Regions from separate parts of the Streptomyces sp. NPDC058665 genome, predicted to be linked through region 3. Evidence: riboswitches for the same ligand, from Rfam matches in the RefSeq annotation. Region 3 holds a riboswitch; each other region holds the start of a gene.

Region 1 (6,778 bases), on a different contig from region 3:
GATGGTCACGTGTCGCGACCACATGGCGGTAACCGGCGGTGGTCTGGCCGATGAGGTCGGTGATGGCCGCGGCCACGTCGGCGCCGCCGGACACCGCGAGGCTGCCGCCCTCACAGAAGTCGTTCTGAACGTCCACGACTATCAACGCGCGGTGCATGGCGGGTGTCCTTCGGTGGGGAGCGGGCGGGCGCTGGTGCGAGTCTTCCGGATCCTGTCGGAGGCCGGTCTGTCGGAGCCTGGCGTTCCCGGTGGTTCTCCGTTCATGCCTTCCACACCTCATCCATGCCTCGTGTACGTCACATGTAGACGGTCGGGATGACCGGCTCGCCGCGCGACAGCTGGATCGCCGACATCGGCAGTCCGGCGCGCGCCGCGACGTGCCTCTCGCGCACCGCGTCCAGCGGCTCGCGGGCGACCACCTCGCCGCCCTTGACCAATTCCACCAGCAACTGGCGGTCCAGCAACTCCGCGGGTACGGGGCCGGTGCCGACGACCTCGGCGTCCGCGTACCCCTCCGCGTCCACCCGGCGGGCCGCCCACTTGCGGCCGCCGATCGACGTCTTGCCGCCCAGCGACTTCTTCGCCACCGCGTGCAGCGGCGCCTTCGGATCGGCGGAGTGGGCACGGGCGACGAGTTTGTACACCATCGAGCAGGTGGGGTGGCCGCTGCCGGTGACCAGCTGGGTGCCGACGCCGTACGCGTCCACCGGAGCCGCCGCCAGCGAGGCGATCGCGTACTCGTCCAGGTCGGATGTGACCACGATCCGGGTGTTCACCGCGCCCAGCTCGTCGAGCTGCTGCCGCACCCGGTGCGCGACGAGCAGTAGGTCGCCGGAGTCGATGCGTACGGCGCCGAGACCGGGCCCCGCGACCTCCACGGCGGTACGGACCGCGTCGGCCACGTCGTAGGTGTCCACGAGCAGCGTCGTACCGCTGCCGAGCGCGTCGACCTGCGCCTGGAAGGCGTCCCGCTCGTTGTCGTGCAGCAGCGTGAAGGCGTGTGCGCTGGTGCCCACCGTCGGGATGTCGTAGCGGAACCCGGCCGCCAGGTCGGAGGTGGTGTCGAAGCCGCCCACGTACGCGGCGCGCGAGGCGGCGACGGCGGCCAGTTCGTGCGTACGGCGCGCGCCCATCTCGATCAGCGGGCGTCCGCCGGCCGCGGCGGACATCCGGGACGCGGCGGCGGCGATCGCCGAGTCGTGGTTGAGGATCGACAGGACCACGGTCTCCAGCAGCACGCACTCGGCGAAGGAGCCCTCGACGCGCAGGATCGGCGAGCCGGGGAAGTACACCTCGCCCTCGCGGTAGCCCCAGATGTCGCCCCTGAAGCGGTAGTCGGCGAGCCAGTCGAGTGTCGGCCCGTCGACGATCTCCCGCTCGCGCAGGAAGCCGATCACCTCCGGGTCGAAGCGGAAGTTCTCGACGGCGTCGAGGAGGCGGCCGGTGCCGGCGACGACTCCGTAGCGCCGTCCCTCGGGCAGCCGCCGGGTGAAGACCTCGAAGACGGAGCGGCGCCCGGCCGTCCCCGCCCGCAGCGCGGCCCGGAGCATCGTCAACTCGTACTGGTCGGTGAAGAGCGCGGTCGAGGGAACGCCGAGCCGCCGGCCGCCCTCGTCCTTCGCAAGGTCCGCAGAGTTCATGACAGCAATGCTACAGCGGATCTCGTCAGAGTGACGATTTCTAACGTCGGACCCTGGAGCCGCCGTTCGCCCTGGAGTCGCCGTTTGTGCGACAGGCCCCTCCGGGTGGCAGCATGGGGGGCAGTGAGGCTGTGCATCCCGGGGCGTGTCCCGGGACCCCCGGCGGAGAAGAAGGTCGTCCCGAACCGTGAGTGTTGCCCCGACAGAGATCGAACTTCCCGAGTCGGCCGAGGAGACGTTCACCGTCCCGGAACCTGACGTGCCGTGGATGACGATCGTCCACAACGACCCTGTCAACCTCATGAGTTATGTGACGTACGTCTTCCAGACGTACTTCGGCTACTCCAAGGACAAGGCGCACAAACTGATGCTCGACGTCCATCACAAGGGCCGCGCCATCGTCTCCAGCGGCAGCCGCGAGGAGATGGAACGCGACGTACAGGCGATGCACGGATACGGCCTATGGGCCACGCTCTCCCAGGACACCGCCTGATGGCCGGGCAGTTCGAGGCGATCCCCGGCGGTGGCGCCGCCGTCGCGCTCGACGAGGTCGAGATCTCCATCCTGCGCTCGCTCGCCGTCCAGCTCCTGGAGCTGATCGGCCCCGGCGAGGAACCGGCCAAGGGGGAGGACCCACTGGCGGCGCTCTTCGCCGAGGGGCCCAGCAAGCCGCCGTCCGACCCCGCGCTCGCCCGGCTCTTCCCGGACGCGTACGGCTTCGGTGACGACACCGACGACGAACTGCGGGAGTACGCGGCCGAGTTCAGGCGCTTCACCGAGAACGACCTGCGGTCGCGCAAGCGCGAGGACGGTCTCGCCGTGGTCCGCACCCTGGACGAGCTCTCCGCCGCGGGCGAGGGCGGGGCCGTACTGAAACTGGCGCCCGACGACTGCCGGCACTGGCTCGGCGCGCTCAACGACCTGCGCCTGACCATCGGCAACCGGCTGGAGATCTCCGACGAGGACGAGGGCGAGAGCCTGTACCGGCTGTCGGACGACGACCCGCGCAAGCCGATGGTGATGGCGTACCTGTGGCTCGGGGCGCTCCAGGAGACGCTCATCGAGACGATGATGCCCTGACGGGACGGCGCGGGGCGGGACGGGACGGCACCGCGCGAGACGGGTCGCGCCGTCCCTCGAAGCGCCCGTCACGGCGTCTTCGCCAGGCCCTCACACCGTCTTCGGACGGACACCTTCCGTTTCCGTCGGCGGACGCTCAACTCCGTATGGCGATCGCGTCCCCGCCCCCGCATGCTTTGCGATCCGGGATGCGATTCGTCCGCTTCTTCCTGTGTGCCGCGCCACAGCGACCTCCGCGGATCGCCGCCCGCGCCGTGGTAAATCTTCACGACCACCGGCACAGGCAGGGAGAAAGGGCGCATCACCATGACCTCCCCACAGGTCGACAGCACCTCGGAAGGCCCCTCGGGAAAGACCTCGGAGGAGGGCTACGAACGCGGACTCGGCAGCCGCCAGGTCCAGATGATCGCGATCGGCGGCGCCATCGGCGTCGGCCTGTTCATGGGCGCCGGCGCGAACATCGCCAAGGCCGGGCCCAGCATCATCCTGATGTACGCCCTCGCCGGCGTGGTGATCTTCTTCATCATGCGGGCGCTCGGCGAACTGCTGCTCTACCGGCCGGTCTCCGGCTCGTTCGCGGAGTACGCCCGCGAGTTCCTCGGCCCGTTCTTCGGTTACGTCACCGGCTGGACGTACTGGCTCATGTGGATCGTGACCGGCATGGCCGAACTCACGGCGGCGGCGATCTACATCCACTTCTGGTTCCCCTCGATCCCGCAGTGGGTCAGCGCCCTCGTCTTCCTCCTGGTGCTCTTCGGCGTCAACCTGATCTCCGTCAAGATCTTCGGCGAGGTCGAGTTCTGGTTCTCGATGGTCAAGGTCACCGCGATCATCGGGATGATCGTCATCGGTCTCGGCGTTCTGACCCTCGGCTTCTCGGACGCGGGCGAGACCGCCGCCACCGGCAACCTCTGGCAGCACGGCGGCATCTTCCCCAACGGCATCGGCTCCAGCCTGATGACCCTCCAGGGCGTGATGTTCGCCTACCTCGCCGTCGAACTCGTCGGCGTCACCGCGGGCGAGTCGGAGAACCCGGAGAAGACGCTCCCCAAGGCGATCAACACGCTGCCCTGGCGCATCATCGTCTTCTACGTCGGCGCGCTCACCGTCATCCTCGCCGTCGTGCGGTGGACCGAATTCAGCGAGGGCGAGAGCCCGTTCGTGCACGCGTTCGCCAAGATCGGCATTCCGCTCGGCGCCGGGATCGTCAACTTCGTGGTGCTGACGGCGGCCCTGTCGTCCTGCAACTCCGGCATGTACTCCACCGGCCGGATGCTGCGCGACCTCGCCGCCAACAAGGAAGCGCCCCAGACCCTGGGCAGGCTCAACTCCCGCCGGACACCGGCCGCCGGCATCACGGCGTCCGTGGCGCTGATGGGCATCGGCGTCGTCCTCAACTACGTCGTCCCCGAGAAGGCGTTCCTGTACGTCACCTCGGTCGCCACCGCCGCCGGTATCTGGACCTGGATGATGATCCTCGTCAGCCATATCAAGTACCGCTCCGCCGTGGTCGCAGGGCGGCTGCCCGCTTCCTCGTTCCCGGCCCCGGGCGGCTCGGCCCTGAGCTGGGTGGCGCTGGTCTTCCTGGCCTTCGTGACCTGTCTGATCGCGTACGACTCCGACGCCCGTATCTCGCTGTACGTCGGCGCCGTCTGGGCGGTCTTCCTGGCCGGCGGCTGGGCGCTGCTGGGGCGCCGCGCCCCGGAGCCCGCGGGCCCCGTGGACGGGCCGGAGGGCCCGTACGAGCCGGAGTACGCGAAGGTCTCGGACTGACACGCGGCCCGTTCGACGGGCCTTCCACAGCAGGTCCGGCGGTGCGTCTCACCGGCGCCCCGCCCACCGTCTCACCAGGTGGCCTCCGCATCTCAACAGCGGAGGCCACCCGTTTATCCTTCGACTCATGCTCACCATCACCCAGGCGCTGTACGACCAGATCGTCGCCCACGCACGGGCCGACCACCCCGACGAGGCGTGCGGCGTGATCGCGGGCCCCGAGGGCAGCGACCGCCCCGAGCGCTACATCCCCATGCGCAACGCGGCCCGCTCGCCCACGTTCTACGAGTTCGACTCGATCGAGCACAAGCAGCTCGACAACGAACTGCGTGAGCGGAACGAAGACATCGTGGTCATCTACCACTCCCACACCGCGACCGAGGCGTACCCCTCCCGCCGCGACATCGGCCTTGCCATGGAGCCGTTCGCCCACTACGTCCTGGTCTCCACGGCCGACACGGACGACATGGGCCCGTTCCAGTTCCGCTCGTACCGCATCGTCGACGGCGAGGTCACGGAAGAGGACGTGGAAGTCGTCTGAGAGACTGACGCCACCCAGGGCGGCAGGACCCAGGAAGCCGGTGTGAATCCGGCACGGTCCCGCCACTGTGACCAGGCCCTCCGCGCGAGCGGGGGCCCGGAAGCCAGGAACTGACCTGTCGCCCTTCTCCCACCATGCCAGGGGACGCGGAAATCCCCCGGAGGAGGCCCAGTCATGTCCTTGCGGCGCCACGCCCTCATACCGGCGGCCCTGCTCCCGCTGCTGCTCCCGCTCGCCGCCTGCGGCTCCACGCCGGAACCGGCCGGGCGCGCCGGAGCACCGGCCGCCGGATTCCCGTACACCGTCACCAACTGCGGTGTGAAGACCACCTTCGAGGCGCCCCCGAAGCGTGTGGTCACGATGAACCAGCACGTCACCGAGATCATGATCGAGCTCGGTCTGACCAAGTCCCTCGTCGGCACCGCCTGGCTGGACGACGCCGTCCTGCCCGCGTACCGGAAGGCGTATGACAGCGTCCCGGTCGTCGCCGAGGAGTACCCCTCCAAGGAGAAACTCCTCTCCCTCAACCCCGACTTCGTCTACGGCGGTTACACCAGCGCCTTCGCCGCCAAGGACGGCCGCACCCGCGACGACCTCGCGGACGCCGGCATCGACACCCGGCTCAACCTGGAGGGCTGCCCCGAGGACGGGACCCCCATGGACGACCTCTTCCGCGAGATCAACGAGGTCGGCCGCACCTTCGGCGTCGCGGGCCGCGCCGCCAGGTGGACCACCGGGGCCCGCGCCACGCTCGCCACCACCGCCGCCGGACTGGGGGGCATGAAGCCCGTCTCCGTCTTCGTCTACGACAGCGGCGACAAGACCGCGTTCACCGCGGGCGGCGCGGGCATCGGCAACGAACTGATCGAACGGGCGGGCGGGCGCAACGTCTTCGCCGACCTCGACAAGCCCTTCGGCGACGCGACCTGGGAGCAGGTCGTCGCCCGCAAGCCCGAGACGATCGTCATCTACGACTACGGCTCCACCACCGTCGCCCAGAAGAAGAAGCGGCTGCTGGAGGACCCCGTACTGAAGGACGTCCCGGCGATCAGGAACAAGCGGTTCGCCGTGCTGCCGCTCTCGGACGCCGTCCTCGGCGTCCGCGCTCCCGCGGCCGTCGGGCGGCTCGCGTCCCAACTCCATCCGGAGGCGGGCGAGTAGGGCTTTCCCGCCATGAGCTGCAAGACCAAGCCGGTCCGGCGCGGGCCGCGCCATGTCCTCGTACTCGCCGGGCTCTCCGTGGCCCTCGCGTGCGCCGTCGTCGCCGGGCTCGCGCTCGGCTCCGTCCGTATCCCGCCCGGCGAGGTCCTGACGATCCTCACCGGCGGTGCCGAGGCCGGCCCCTTCCGCACGATCGTCCTCGACGTACGGCTGCCGCGCGTGCTGCTGGGCGCGATCGTCGGCGCGGGGCTGGCCGTCGTCGGGACGGTCCTCCAGGCCCTCGTACGCAACCGGCTGGCCGACCCGTTCCTGCTCGGGATCTCCTCGGGGGCGTCCACCGGCGCCGTACTCGTCCTGGTCCTCGGCATCGGCGGCGGTATCGGCGGCGGGATCACCACCACCGTCGCCATGCCGGCCGCCGCCTTCGCGGGCTCGCTCGTCGCGATGACCCTCGTCTACGCGCTGGCCCGGCGCGGCGGCACGATGACCGGCGGGCGCCTGGTGCTGGCCGGGGTGACCGTTTCTTACATCCTCTCCGCCCTCACCACCCTGATCCTGGTGGTCTCGGCCCGGCCCGAGCACT
Region 2 (6,778 bases), on a different contig from region 3:
TTCTCCATCGCGATGACCATCCCGATCGCGCTCTTCATGGGCGTGTATCTGCGGGTGCTGCGGCCGGGCAGGGTCAGCGAGGTCTCACTCATCGGGGTGGCGCTGCTGCTGCTCGCGATCGTGGCCGGCGGCTGGGTCGCCGAGTCCTCGCTGGCGGACACCTTCACGCTGGAGGCCGGCACGCTGGTCATCTGGATGATCGTGTACGGCTTCCTCGCGTCCGTACTGCCGGTCTGGATGCTGCTGGCGCCGCGCGACTATCTGTCGACCTTCATGAAGGTCGGCACGATCGCGCTGCTGGCCATCGGTGTCGTCGTCGCGCTTCCGACGATGAAGATGGACGCGGTCACGGAGTTCGCGAGCCGTGGTGACGGTCCGGTCTTCGCCGGTTCGATGTTCCCGTTCGTCTTCATCACGATCGCGTGCGGCGCGCTGTCCGGTTTCCACTCACTGATCTCCTCGGGCACCACGCCGAAGATGGTGCAGAAGGAGACCCAGATCCGGATGATCGGATACGGGGCGATGCTCACCGAGTCGTTCGTCGCCATCATGGCGATGATCACGGCGTGCATCATCGACCCGGGTCTGTACTTCGCGGTCAACTCCCCTGCCGGTGTCATCGGCGGCACGGTCGAATCCGCCTCCCAGGCGGTCGCCAACCTCGGCTTCACGATCTCGCCCGACCAGCTCGCCCAGGCGGCCAAGGACGTCGAGGAGTCGAGCCTGCTGTCGCGCACGGGCGGCGCGCCGACCTTCGCGCTCGGGATGTCGGACATCTTCTCGTCCGTCATCGGCGGCGCGGGGCTGAAGGCGTTCTGGTACCACTTCGCCATCATGTTCGAGGCGCTGTTCATCCTGACGACGGTGGACGCGGGGACGCGCGTCGGGCGCTTCATGCTCCAGGACATGCTCGGCAACGTCTACAAGCCGATGCGCCAGGTGAGCTGGAAGCCCGGTGTCTGGTTCGCCAGCGCCGTGGTCGTGGGCGCGTGGGGCTACTTCCTGTGGGTCGGCGTGCACGACCCGCTGGGCGGCATCAACCAGCTCTTCCCGCTGTTCGGCATCGCGAACCAGCTCCTGGCGGCGGTGGCGCTCGCCGTGTGCACGACGCTGCTGGTGAAGTCCGGGCGGCTCAAATGGGCCTGGGTGACGGCGGTTCCGCTGGCCTGGGACGCGGCGGTCACGCTCACCGCGAGCTGGCAGAAGATCTTCTCGGACGACCCGAAGGTCGGTTTCTTCACCCAGCGCGACGTCTACCAGGCGGGCATCGACAGCGGCGAGGTGATCCCGCCGGCGAAGACGATGGACGACATGCACACGGTCGTCACCAACTCAACGGTGGACGGGGTGCTTTCGGCGCTGTTCGCGATCCTGATCATCGTGGTCATCGCCGACGCGGGGCGGGTCTGCTACCAGGCGATCCGCCACCCGGAGAGCGTGAAGCTGTCGGAGACGCCGTACGTGAAGTCGGAGATCGTGGCACCGGCGGGGCTGATCCCCACGAAGGAGGAGAAGGCGGAACTGGCCGCCGCGGCGGCGGGTGCGGGTGCGGGCGCGGGCGCGGGCGCGCCGGATCCGAAGGCGCCCAGCTCCAGCGGGGCGGGTCCGTCGTGACGCCGACGTCGAAGGTGCGCCACGCGGTGGGCCGGATCCGTTGGTACGTACGGGAGTTGACGGGCGAGTCGGCATACGACCACTACGTGGCCCACACCCGCGCCTGCGACCCGACGGCACAACCACTGACCCGCCGCGCCTTCGAACGCGAACGGACAGACGCGAGGGAGGCGGACCCGAGGGAGGGCTTCCGCTGCTGCTGAGAGGGTGAAGGGCCCGCCGTTCCCGCACGGGGAGCGGCGGGCCCTTCGCTGTCCGGGGTGGCCTGTGCCTGGGGCCGGCCGTGCCGTGTTGCACACTGCTGTCATGGATCAGACGACACGGTCGGAGAGCGACTTCACGATCAGAGCGGCCGAGCCCTCGGAGTACGAGGGGCTCGGGGAGATAACCGCCCGCGCCTATCTGGACGACGGGCTGCTGGACTTCGGGGCCGACGATCCCTATCTGGAAACCCTGCGCGACGTCGCGGCGCGTGCCGTCGGGTGCGAGGTGTTCGTGGCCGTCGACGGTGAGGGGGCTCTGCTCGGTGGGGTCGCCTACGTCGGTGCCGGGTCGGTCTGGGCCGAACTCGCGGTGGACGGGGAGGCCGAGTTCCGCATGCTGGCCGTCGCGCCCGGCGGCCGGGGGCGCGGGGTCGGTGGGGCGCTCGTGCGGGCGTGTGTGGACCGCGCGCGGGCCACCGGACGCGTACGGGTGCGGCTCTCCACCCAGAAGAGGATGCTGTCCGCCCACCGGATCTACGAGCGGCTGGGCTTCGTACGGACGCCGGAGCGGGACTGGGCGCCGTATCCGGAACTTGCACTGCTCACGTACAGCCTGGAGATCTGAGCCGAGTCATCCCCGACACAACATGTGGGGGGTGGCGCTCCCAACCAACCCCAGATGTATGCTCAAGTCTGCTGTCGCCGCAGGAGAATCCGGTGTGAATCCGGAACTGTCCCGCAACGGTGTGCTGTGGTGCGCTTTGTCGTGCCCGTGAGTCCGAGCACCTGCCGACGGCGCACCCGGATCGACCGGTCCGGGTGCCGAGACGTCCGGGCTCCGAGGCTGGGCCGGCGGACGCCGCACCGCTCGCCGCCCGGTTCCGGGCCGGCGTACGCGGGCGTGCGCCGTCATGCCCTCCCCCTGGCCCGGAGCCGAGCGAGGGAGAGCACCACGTGACCATCGCGCCAGCCGATCCGGTTTCAGCGATCGGGGAGAAGCGGGAACGAGACACCACCGGGCCGGCCGACGGCCCCGGGGCGGGCCTTCTGCGGGTCCTCACGGACCTCACCGCCGATCTGGCCGACACCGACCCCGGCAAGGTCGCCGCCGCCGCGCTCCGTGGCCGCAACGCCGCCTCGGACGACGCCGAGTTGCGCGCACTCGCCACCGAGGCCGCGGCCGGGCTGATCTCCGAGGACCCCGCGTACTCCCGCCTCGCCGCCCGCCTCCTCACCCGCACCATCGCGGACGAGGCAGCGGGGCAGGGCGCCGTCTCGTTCTCCTCCTCGGTCGCCGTGGGCCACGCGGAGGGCCTGATCGCCGACCGTACGGCCGCGTTCGTCACCCGCCACGCCGCCCGCCTCGACGCGCTGATCGACCCCGCCGCCGACGACCGGTTCGGCTACTTCGGCCTGCGCACGCTCTTCAGCCGCTATCTGCTCCGGCACCCGATCACCCGCGATGTCATCGAGACGCCGCAGTACTTCATGCTGCGCGTCGCCTCCGGGCTCGCCAAGGACGACTCCCCGGCCGCCGTGGACGAAGTGGCCGCGCTGTACGGCCTGATGAGCCGGCTCGACTATCTGCCCTCCTCCCCCACCCTCTTCAACTCCGGCACCCGCCACCCCCAGATGTCGTCCTGCTATCTGCTGGACTCCCCACTGGACGAGCTGGACTCGATCTACGACCGTTACCACCAGGTGGCCCGCCTCTCGAAGCACGCGGGCGGCATCGGCCTCTCGTACTCCCGTATCCGCGCCCGCGGTTCGCTGATCCGCGGCACGAACGGGCACTCCAACGGCATCGTGCCGTTCCTGCGGACGCTGGACTCCTCGGTCGCAGCCGTCAACCAGGGCGGCCGGCGCAAGGGCGCGGCCTGCGTCTATCTGGAGACGTGGCACGCGGACATCGAGGAGTTCCTGGAGCTGCGCGACAACACCGGCGAGGACGCCCGCCGTACGCACAATCTGAACCTGGCGCACTGGATCCCCGACGAGTTCATGCGCCGGGTCGACGCGGACGGCGTCTGGTCGCTCTTCTCGCCCTCCGACGTGCCCGAGCTGGTCGATCTGTGGGGCGACGACTTCGACGCCGCGTACCGGGCGGCAGAGGCGGCGGGCAAGGCCCGCAGAACGATCCCGGCGCGCGAGCTGTACGGCCGCATGATGCGCACCCTCGCGCAGACCGGCAACGGCTGGATGACCTTCAAGGACGCCTCGAACCGTACGGCGAACCAGACCGCCGAGCCCGGCACCGTGGTGCACTCCTCGAACCTCTGCACCGAGATCCTGGAGGTCACGGACGACGGTGAGACGGCCGTCTGCAACCTAGGCTCGGTCAACGTCGGCGCGTTCGTGACCGATTCGGGCGAGCCGGGAAGCGAGCCGGGAGGCGAACTGGACTGGGAGCGGCTGGACGACAGCGTCCGCACCGCCGTGACCTTCCTCGACCGGGTCGTGGACATCAACTTCTACCCGACCGAACAGGCCGGCCGCTCCAACGCCAAGTGGCGCCCCGTGGGCCTGGGTGTGATGGGCCTCCAGGACGTCTTCTTCAAGAAGCGGCTGCCCTTCGACTCCCCCGAGGCCGCCGCGCTCTCCACGCGGATCGCCGAGCGGATCATGCTCGCCGCGTACGAGGCGTCCTGCGACCTCGCCGAGCGCGAGGGCCCGCTGCCGGCCTGGGAGCGGACCCGCGCGGCGCGCGGCGTACTGCACCCCGACCACTACGACGTGTCGCTCAACTGGCCGGAGCGCTGGGACGCGCTCAGGGCGCGCGTCGCGAAGAGCGGCATGCGCAACTCCCTGCTGCTCGCCATCGCTCCCACCGCGACGATCGCCTCCATCGCGGGCGTCTACGAGTGCATCGAGCCGCAGGTCTCCAACCTCTTCAAGCGCGAGACGCTGTCGGGTGAGTTCCTCCAGGTCAACGCCTATCTGGTGGCGGAGCTGAAGCGCCTCGGCGTATGGGACGCGCAGTCCCGCGAGGCGCTGCGCGAGTCCAACGGCTCGGTGGCGGGCTTCAGTTGGATCCCGGCCGAGGTGCGCGAGCTGTACCGCACGGCGTGGGAGATCCCGCAGCGCGGCCTGATCGACATGGCGGCGGCGCGCACGCCGTTCCTCGACCAGAGCCAGTCGCTGAACCTGTTCCTTCAGACGCCGACCATCGGGAAGCTCAGCTCGATGTACGCGTACGCCTGGAAGAAGGGTCTGAAGACCACGTACTACCTGCGCTCGCGCCCGGCGACCCGGATCGCCCGCGCGGCGCGGTCGGCTCCAGCGCCGACGCCGGCCCCCGAGGCGATCGCCTGTTCCCTGGAAAATCCCGAGTCCTGCGAGGCCTGCCAGTAATGAGCTCCACCCCTCTTGAGAAGAACCTGCTCGACCCGGGCTTCGAACTGACGCTGCGCCCCATGCGCTATCCGGACTTCTACGAGCGCTACCGCGACGCGATCAAGAACACCTGGACGGTGGAGGAGGTCGACCTCCACTCCGACGTCGCCGACCTCGCGAAACTCTCCCCCGGCGAACAGCACATGATCGGCCGGCTGGTCGCGTTCTTCGCGACGGGCGACTCGATCGTCTCGAACAATCTGGTGCTGACGCTCTACAAGCACATCAACTCCCCCGAGGCACGGCTCTACCTCTCCCGCCAGCTCTTCGAGGAGGCCGTGCACGTCCAGTTCTATCTGACGCTGCTCGACACCTACCTGCCCGATCCGGCGGACCGCGCGGCGGCGTTCGACGCGGTCGAGGAGATCCCGTCGATCCGCGAGAAGGCCCAGTTCTGCTTCAAGTGGATGGACTCGGTCGAGAAGATCGACCGCCTGGAGTCGGCGGCGGACCGGCGCCGCTTCCTGCTGAACCTGATCTGCTTCGCGGCCTGTATCGAGGGCCTGTTCTTCTACGGTGCGTTCGCGTACGTCTACTGGTTCCGCTCCCGGGGCCTCCTGCACGGGCTGGCCACCGGCACCAACTGGGTGTTCCGCGACGAGACGATGCACATGAACTTCGCCTTCGAGGTCGTGGACACCGTCCGCAAGGAGGAGCCGGACCTCTTCGACGACGCGCTCCAGCGGCAGGTCACCGACATGCTGAAGGAGGCGGTCGAGGCGGAGCTCCAGTTCGGCCGCGACCTGTGCGGGGACGGCCTGCCGGGCATGAACACGGAGTCGATGCGCGAATACCTCCAGTGCGTCGCGGACCAGCGCCTCCAACGCCTGGGCTTCGCGCCGGTGTACGGCTCCGAGAACCCGTTCTCGTTCATGGAGTTGCAAGGCGTCCAGGAACTGACGAACTTCTTCGAACGCCGCCCGTCGGCGTACCAGGTGGCGGTGGAGGGAACGGTCGGCTTCGACGACGACTTCTGACCCGTACGGGTGCGGCTTGTACGGCCCGCGGGCCGGGACCGGGAGGTCACGGCCCGCGTTGGATGGTGGGCCTGACGCAAGAGGCCCTCGCGGAGGCGGTTGGCTACTCGCTCGAATCGAGGCGGAGGCGATCAGCCGGATGTGCTACGGGCCCCTGCTCATTCCCGGGTCGCTCCAGACCGAGGAGTACGCGCGGGCACTGTTCTCGGCGCACTGCCTGACTGTCGCCGGCAAGCAGGTTCTTGACCCCTTGCACCAGGCGGTGTCTTCAAGCGCGCGCACGCGCTGAACGTGCCGACCAAAAAATGGCGTTGACCGAGGACACTCAAGGCGTGAGATCGTCGCCTTGGTCGGAATCAACGGCATAGTGGGGCGGTGAGCGGTGGCTGGCTCGGACATGACCCGTGACCTGCAAGTCAAGGAGACCTCGTCTGATCCGCCTCTGTGGACAGCGGATTTCCGGCTGTTCTTCACCGCCCGCACGACCTCTTTGCTGGGCGACACGATGCTCCCCGTCGCGATCACGGCCGCCGTAATCCGGGCGGGGTACGGGGCGAGTGGGGTGGGCTATGCGCTTGCCGCGCTCGTGGC
Region 3 (6,778 bases):
GACGAGGCGGCGCGGGCGGGCGAGGAAGGCAGGCTCGTACGGACCTGGCTGGGCCGGACGAGTCCGCCGGCGGCCGGTTCGGAGGACGGCGGCGAGGCGGGGATTCCGCAGGAGTCCGTCGAAGTGGCGTCCGGCGACGCCGAGTTCACGCCGGGGTACGCGTCGACGAACGCTCGCGCGCGGGGGCGCTTCACGCGCAACTTCGTGGTGCAGGGCAGCGCGGCCGACTGGGCGCTGCTGATGCTGGCCGCGCTGCGGAGCGCGACCGCCGGTATGCGGGCGGAGCTGGTCTTCTTCCAGCACGACGAGGTGATCGTGCACTGCCCGCGCGAGGAGGCGGCGGCCGTGGCGCTGGCGATCCGCGAGGCTGGCGAACTGGCGGGCCGTATCGCGTTCGGGGAGACGCCGGTGCGGTTTCCTTTCACGACGGCGACGGTGGAGCGCTACTCGGACGCCAAGTGAGCGTGGTCCGTCCAGGGACGGGGAGCGGGCCGGGCGGGGCTTTCGCAGCACGGCCCGGGGGAATTACGCTCGGCCGTGGGCATCGCGCGTCGGTCACCGGCCGGGTGAGGCGTGGAGGTTCCCGTGAGATGCCTCTGGAGGCATTCCACCGTGTCAGTCGAGTTGAATCACACGATCGTTCACGCCCGTGACAACCGGGCTTCCGCCGAATTCCTGGCGCACATCCTGGATCTGGAGATCGGCACCGAATGGGGCCCCTTCGTTCCGGTCGACACCGGTAACGGCGTCACTCTCGATTTCGCGACTGTCGGTCAGGAGTCGATCACTCCGCAGCATTACGCGTTCCTCGTTCCCGAAGAGGATTTCGACGGGATCTTCGGGCGGATCAAGGCCGCCGGAGTCGACTTCTTCGGCGATCCGCACGGGAAGCTTCCGGGCGAGATCAACCACTACCACGGCGGGCGGGGCGTGTATTTCCTCGATCCGGCGGGGCACTACCTGGAAGTGATCACGCAGCCGTACGACAACCTCGTAGACGCCGAAACGGACGCGGACCAATAGTCGGCTGAGCGTCGACTAGCCGTCGGAGCAAGGGCGTCGGGGGCCGGCAAAGCCCCCGGCGCCGCCCGGAACCGGCCGTCTCCGCCCTGGAATCAGCCCCGGGATCAGCCGCGGCCCGCCAGGAATTCCGCCGCCGCCACCCCGGAGACCCGGGTCGCCCCGTGCGTGACCAGATGAACCGCGCCGGGCGCCGCGCCGTTCGGTACGCCCATCTCCACAACCACCGCGTCCGGCCGGCTCCCCAGGAGCCGCGTCATCGCCGCCGACATCCAGCCGTGCCGCGCCGCGTCACGCACCACGACGACCAGCGAACGCTCGGCCGCCGGGTCGAGCACCTTGCGGTCCAGCAGGTCACCGTCCGCCAGCAGGTCGTCCTCCGTAAGCCGTACGGATGTGGTGCCGGGCAGCAGATCGCTCAGCGGAGCCGCCACGCCCCAGGGGGTCTGCCCATCGACGGCCAGGTTCATCGTCGGTGACAGCTCCACCACGTGCGGCGCGCCGACGAGCGGCAGCACCGAGTCCCGGCCCTCCTCTGTCGACACACGCAGCGCGCGCCGCGCGGCGACGAGGCCGATGTCGGACGCGGCGCCGTCGGTGGCCAAGGCCCGCGTTCGGCTGCCCGACCACGCGGCGAACTCCGCGACCCGCGCCGCCGCTTCGGTGATCCGTGCCTCCGGGAGCGTGCCGTCGAGCACGGCCTGGACGACGGCGTCGGTGAGCTCGTCGAAGGTGGCCTCACCCGCGTGCTCGCCGCCGACGCACACCGCGTCGGCCCCGCCCGTGACCGCCCGTACGGTGGCCCCACCGATGCCGTAGCGGGCGGTGACCGCGCTCATCTCGATGGCGTCCGTCACCACGAGGCCGTCGAAGCCCAGCTCACCGCGGAGCAGGTCGACCAGGATGCGGGGGCTCATGGTGGCCGGCAGCTCGGCGTCGTACGCGGGCGCGAGCAGATGCGCGGTCATCACCACCCGTACTCCCGCCTCCATCGCGGCGACGAACGGCGGCAGCGCGGTGGCCGCGATCTCCTCGGCGCTCCCCGAGACCCGCGGCAGCCCGTGGTGGGAGTCGACGGCGGTGTCGCCGTGGCCCGGGAAGTGCTTGGCGCAGGCGGCGACGCCGGCCGACTGGAGCCCGCGGACCCAGGCGGCGGTGTGCCGGGAGACGACGTCCGTACGGGCGCCGAAGGAGCGGGCGCCGATGACCGGGTTGAGGGGGTTGGAGTTGACGTCGGCGCTGGGCGCGTAGTTGAGGGAGATCCCCGCGGCGTGCAGTTCGCGCCCGATGTCGCGGGCGACGGACTCGGTCAGCTCCACGTCGTCCACGGCGCCGAGCGCGAGATTGCCCGGCCGGGAGGCGCCGGTCCAGGCTTCGAGCCTGGTGACGTCGCCGGCCTCCTCGTCGATGGCGATGATCAGGTCGCGATTCTCCGCGCGTAGCTCGGCGGTGAGGCGCGCCACCTGTTCGGGATCGACGATGTTCCGGCCGAACAGGACGACGGAGGTGAGGCCGCACGCGATTCTGCGGCGGACCCAGTCGGGCAGGGTCGTCCCCACGAACCCGGGCTGGAGCACGGTCTCCGCGAGACGCGTCAGTTGCTGGTGACGGCTGCTGGGTCGGCTGCTCGACTCCATGCGGGTCCTCCGAAGGCGCATCGCTCGGCCGGCTCAGCGAACCGCCCATAGAACTTGGTACAGGCCAATCGGATGTTGGCTTAGACCAATAGGCGTGTCAAGGAGGTGTCGGCCCGTCGCGTTGTACGAACTCGCCCCGGAAGCTGGTGGATTGGCCCGTTCATGAATATTTGGTGAGGCTTCGAGGGAGCGGATGGACAACGGCTACGTCCTGTCCGGTGGATCTTCGCGGGACAGGGCCTAGGCTGGGGCTTGCAGCTGGTTCGTTCCCGTCCGCAGGGCGGGAGCGTCGTAAGAGGGAACCCGGTGGGAATCCGGGACTGCCCCGCAGCGGTGAGTGGGAACGACCGCCGTCATCAGCACTGGGCCCGTGCCGGGCCTGGGAAGCGACGGCCAGTAGATGTCCACCGGGTGTCCGCACCCGGCGGATGTGCCCGCGAGTCCGAAGACCTGCCCGCTGCCCGTACGCGACCGATCGTGGTACGGACATCCCGGTGACCTCGTGGGCGGGTCGGCGTACATATCGGTCGGGCAGTCGTGGTGACGCGTGCACGCACCTTCACAGGCGTGCGCATACGTACACACGGCGCGGACGCGAACAGAGGCGTACAGCCGCATCCGCGCGAAGGCCCTTCCGATCCCGTACCCCTTCGTGTCCTCGATCCGTCCCGGGATCGCAGGACAACTCGCGAAGGAGAGTTCCGTGACAGACAAGTCCGCAGCCGCGGCAGCACGCGCCACCGTGTACGGCTACCCGCGCCAGGGCGCGCACCGCGCACTGAAGAAGGCCGTCGAGGGCTACTGGCGGGGCGCCGTCGGCGCCGACGCCCTGCGCGACACGGCCGCCGGGCTGCGCCGGGCCAACTGGGAGCAGCTCACAGCCGACGGTGTCCATGAGGTCCCGACCGGCGACTTCTCGTACTACGACCATGTCCTGGACACCAGCGTGATGGTCGGCGCGATCCCCGCGCGGTACCGCGCGGCGGTCGCCGCCGAAGCGGCCGACTCCGAGACGGCCGCCACCGAGACGGTCGGCTCCGACCCGCTGGACCGGTACTTCGCGATGGCGCGCGGGACACAGGACGTGGCGCCGCTGGAGATGACCAAGTGGTTCGACACCAACTACCACTACCTCGTCCCCGAACTCGGCCCCGGCACCGCCTTCTCCGCCGACTCCGCCAAGCAGGTCGCCGAACTCACCGAAGCCCTCGCGCTCGGCCACACCCCCCGGCCGGTCCTGGTGGGCCCCGTGACCTATCTCCTGCTCGCCAGGCCCGCCCCCGGTGTGCCCGCCGACTTCGAGCCGCTGACGCTGCTCGACCGGCTCCTTCCCGTGTACGCGGAGATCCTGGCCGACCTGCGCGCGGCCGGCGCCGAGTGGGTGCAGCTCGACGAGCCCGCGCTCGTACAGGACCGCACCCCGGCCGAACTGACCGCCGCCGCCCGCGCGTACCACGACCTGGGCGGCCTCACCGACCGGCCGAAGCTGCTCGTCGCCTCCTACTTCGACCGGCTCGGCGAAGCCCTGCCCGTGCTCGCCAAGTCGCCCGTCGAAGGGCTCGCGCTCGACTTCACCGGCCCGGCCGCGGCCAACCTCGAAGGTCTCGCGGCCGTCGGCGGGCTGCCCGGCAAGCGGCTGGTCGCCGGCGTGGTCGACGGACGCAACATCTGGATCAACGACTTCGAGAAGTCCCTCGCCACGCTCGGCACGCTCCTCGGCCTCGCCGACCGCGTCGACGTCGCCCCGTCCTGCTCCCTGCTGCACGTCCCGCTCGACGCGACCGCCGAGCACGACATCGACCAGGAGGTCGCGCGCTGGCTGGCGTTCGCCCGCCAGAAGAGCGCCGAGGCCGCGACCCTGGCCCGCGCCCTGACCGACGGCACGGGAGCGATCACCGCCGAACTCGCCGCGAACCGCGCCGCTCTCGCCTCCCGCGCGGGCTCGACGCTCACCCGCGACCCGGCCGTGCGCGCCCGCGCGGCGGCCGTCACCGGCGCGGACGCCCGCCGTTCGCAGCCGTACGAGGTGCGGACCGCGGCCCAGCGGGCGCACCTGGGTCTGCCGCCGCTGCCGACGACCACCATCGGCTCGTTCCCGCAGACCGGTGAACTGCGCACCGCACGGGCCGACCTGCGCGCCGGGCGGATCGGCACCGCCGGATACGAGGAGCGGATCAGGGAAGAGATCCGCGACGTCCTCGCCTTCCAGGAGAAGGCGGGGCTCGACGTCCTGGTGCACGGCGAGCCCGAACGCAACGACATGGTGCAGTACTTCGCCGAGCAGCTCACCGGTTACGTCGCCACGCGGCAGGGCTGGGTGCAGTCGTACGGCACCCGTTACGTACGCCCGCCGGTCCTCGCGGGTGACATCTCACGGCCCGAGCCGATGACGGTGCGCTGGACGTCGTACGCGCAGTCGCTCACCGCCCGCCCGGTCAAGGGCATGCTCACCGGGCCCGTCACGATGCTCGCCTGGTCCTTCGTCCGGGACGACCAGCCGCTCGGCGACACCGCGCGGCAGGTCGCGCTGGCACTGCGCGACGAGGTCAACGACCTTGAGGCGGCGGGCACTTCGGTCATCCAGGTCGACGAGCCTGCGCTGCGCGAGACACTGCCGCTGCGTACGGACGGGCGGGCCGCGTATCTGGGGTGGGCGGTCGAGTCGTTCCGTCTCGCCACCTCCGGCGTACGTCCGGACACCCAGATCCACACCCATATGTGCTACGCGGAGTTCGGCGACATCGTCGAGGCCATCGACGACCTCGACGCCGACGTCATCAGCCTGGAGGCGGCACGCTCCCATATGCGGGTCGCCGGTGAACTCGCCGCCGAGGGCTACCCGCGCGAGGCGGGACCCGGCGTGTACGACATCCACTCACCGCGCGTCCCGAGCACGGCCGAGGCGACGAGCCTTCTGCGCAAGGGACTTGAGGCGATCCCGGCCGAACGGCTGTGGGTGAACCCGGACTGCGGTCTCAAGACGCGAGGCTGGCCGGAGGTCCGTACGTCCCTGGAGCACCTGGTCGCGGCGGCCCGCGAGATCCGGGCGGGCCTGCCGACGGCGGACTGATCCACGTACGGGTGGGTGTGGCCGGGGGCGTACGTCCCCGCCCGCACCCGCCCGTTACAGCCCGAAGAGCGCCAACGACGGCTCCAGACCGTGCAGTTCGACCGGGACGGTACGGTGCTCCTCCCACCCCGCACGGTCCAGCCGCAGCCGCCGCTGGAGGCGCGCCTCGCCCCGTACCGACTCCACCGTCAGCCCGTCCGGGCGGTAGCCGAGCTTCTCCGAGACCCGCAGCGACGGCGCGTTGTCGACCATCGCCCCCGACGTCGCGTACCGCGCCCCCAGCCCCTCGAACGCCAGATGCAGCACGGCCGCCCGCATCTCGGTGCCGATGCCGCGCCCCTGGTACTTCAGGCCCAGCCACGAGCCGGTGACCGCCTCGCGGGTCACCGCGAAGTCGTCGGCCCCCACGTCCTGGCGCCCGACCATCTCTCCCTCCCGGCGGACGGCCAGACTCAGCGTCCAGGCGCCCGGCGTCCAGCCCGCGACGGTGCCGAGCACATGCTGGAAGACCGCCCGGCCCCGTTCCTCGGGGCTCCCGTCCGTCCACGGCACGCTGAACGGCATCCGGTCCTCGTGGTGCACCCCGGCGGCGGCGACCGCCGCCAGGCCGGACAGCGCGTCCAGATCCGGGAGCCGGAGTTCGAGGCGCGGGGTGGTGATCCGCAGGCCGTACAGGGGCCAGAGATGAGGGTCCATGACGGGAGCCTGCCGAACCGGCCACCGGCGCGTCGACCGAATTAGGCGCCGGAGTGATCCGGCCGACGCCACCCACCCCTCCCGGCCCGCCCCCCGCTCCGTCACTCCGTACGCAGCCCCTCCGGCCGCATCATCCGCCACAGTGGTGGCAGGCTCGCCAGCGTCACCAGGAGGATCACCGACGCGCCGACCGCCGCGTACGGGGCGAAGACCCACCAGTCACCCGCCGATTTCCCGATGATGCCCAGCATGAACGTGCCGAGGACGAGCCCGCCGGCGATCGCGAGGGCCGTGCCCAGTACCACCGGCAGCGCCGTCTGCCACAGCACCGACCAGGCCAGCGTCGCACGCCGCG

What was found. Region 3 has a riboswitch for cobalamin ahead of metE (5-methyltetrahydropteroyltriglutamate--homocysteine S-methyltransferase). Riboswitches for the same ligand answer to the same signal wherever they lie in the genome.
Region 1: another riboswitch for cobalamin. It lies ahead of ACFWV8_RS09255 (ABC transporter substrate-binding protein); the one in region 3 lies ahead of metE (5-methyltetrahydropteroyltriglutamate--homocysteine S-methyltransferase).
Region 2: another riboswitch for cobalamin. It lies ahead of ACFWV8_RS05050 (ribonucleoside-diphosphate reductase subunit alpha); the one in region 3 lies ahead of metE (5-methyltetrahydropteroyltriglutamate--homocysteine S-methyltransferase).

The regions. Positions count from the first base shown of each region.
Region 1 is NZ_JBHXRX010000011.1:11,313-18,090, forward strand. It holds gene ACFWV8_RS09225 (isochorismatase family protein) at 1-157, opposite strand, end outside; gene ACFWV8_RS09230 (nicotinate phosphoribosyltransferase) at 297-1,640, opposite strand; gene clpS (ATP-dependent Clp protease adapter ClpS) at 1,828-2,133, shown strand; gene ACFWV8_RS09240 (DUF2017 domain-containing protein) at 2,133-2,720, shown strand; gene ACFWV8_RS09245 (amino acid permease) at 3,027-4,493, shown strand; gene ACFWV8_RS09250 (Mov34/MPN/PAD-1 family protein) at 4,621-5,034, shown strand; cobalamin riboswitch at 5,034-5,168, shown strand; gene ACFWV8_RS09255 (ABC transporter substrate-binding protein) at 5,209-6,195, shown strand; gene ACFWV8_RS09260 (FecCD family ABC transporter permease) at 6,208-6,778, shown strand, end outside.
Region 2 is NZ_JBHXRX010000005.1:205,262-212,039, forward strand. It holds gene ACFWV8_RS05035 (carbon starvation CstA family protein) at 1-1,614, shown strand, start outside; gene ACFWV8_RS05040 (YbdD/YjiX family protein) at 1,611-1,817, shown strand; gene ACFWV8_RS05045 (GNAT family N-acetyltransferase) at 1,921-2,442, shown strand; cobalamin riboswitch at 2,494-2,626, shown strand; gene ACFWV8_RS05050 (ribonucleoside-diphosphate reductase subunit alpha) at 2,772-5,168, shown strand; gene ACFWV8_RS05055 (ribonucleotide-diphosphate reductase subunit beta) at 5,168-6,187, shown strand; gene ACFWV8_RS05060 (Scr1 family TA system antitoxin-like transcriptional regulator) at 6,246-6,476, shown strand; gene ACFWV8_RS05065 (MFS transporter) at 6,585-6,778, shown strand, end outside.
Region 3 is NZ_JBHXRX010000013.1:36,061-42,838, forward strand. It holds gene ACFWV8_RS10840 (bifunctional 3'-5' exonuclease/DNA polymerase) at 1-462, shown strand, start outside; gene ACFWV8_RS10845 (VOC family protein) at 613-1,023, shown strand; gene ACFWV8_RS10850 (glycoside hydrolase family 3 protein) at 1,128-2,657, opposite strand; cobalamin riboswitch at 2,900-3,130, shown strand; gene metE (5-methyltetrahydropteroyltriglutamate--homocysteine S-methyltransferase) at 3,361-5,727, shown strand; gene ACFWV8_RS10860 (GNAT family N-acetyltransferase) at 5,782-6,423, opposite strand; gene ACFWV8_RS10865 (FtsX-like permease family protein) at 6,525-6,778, opposite strand, start outside.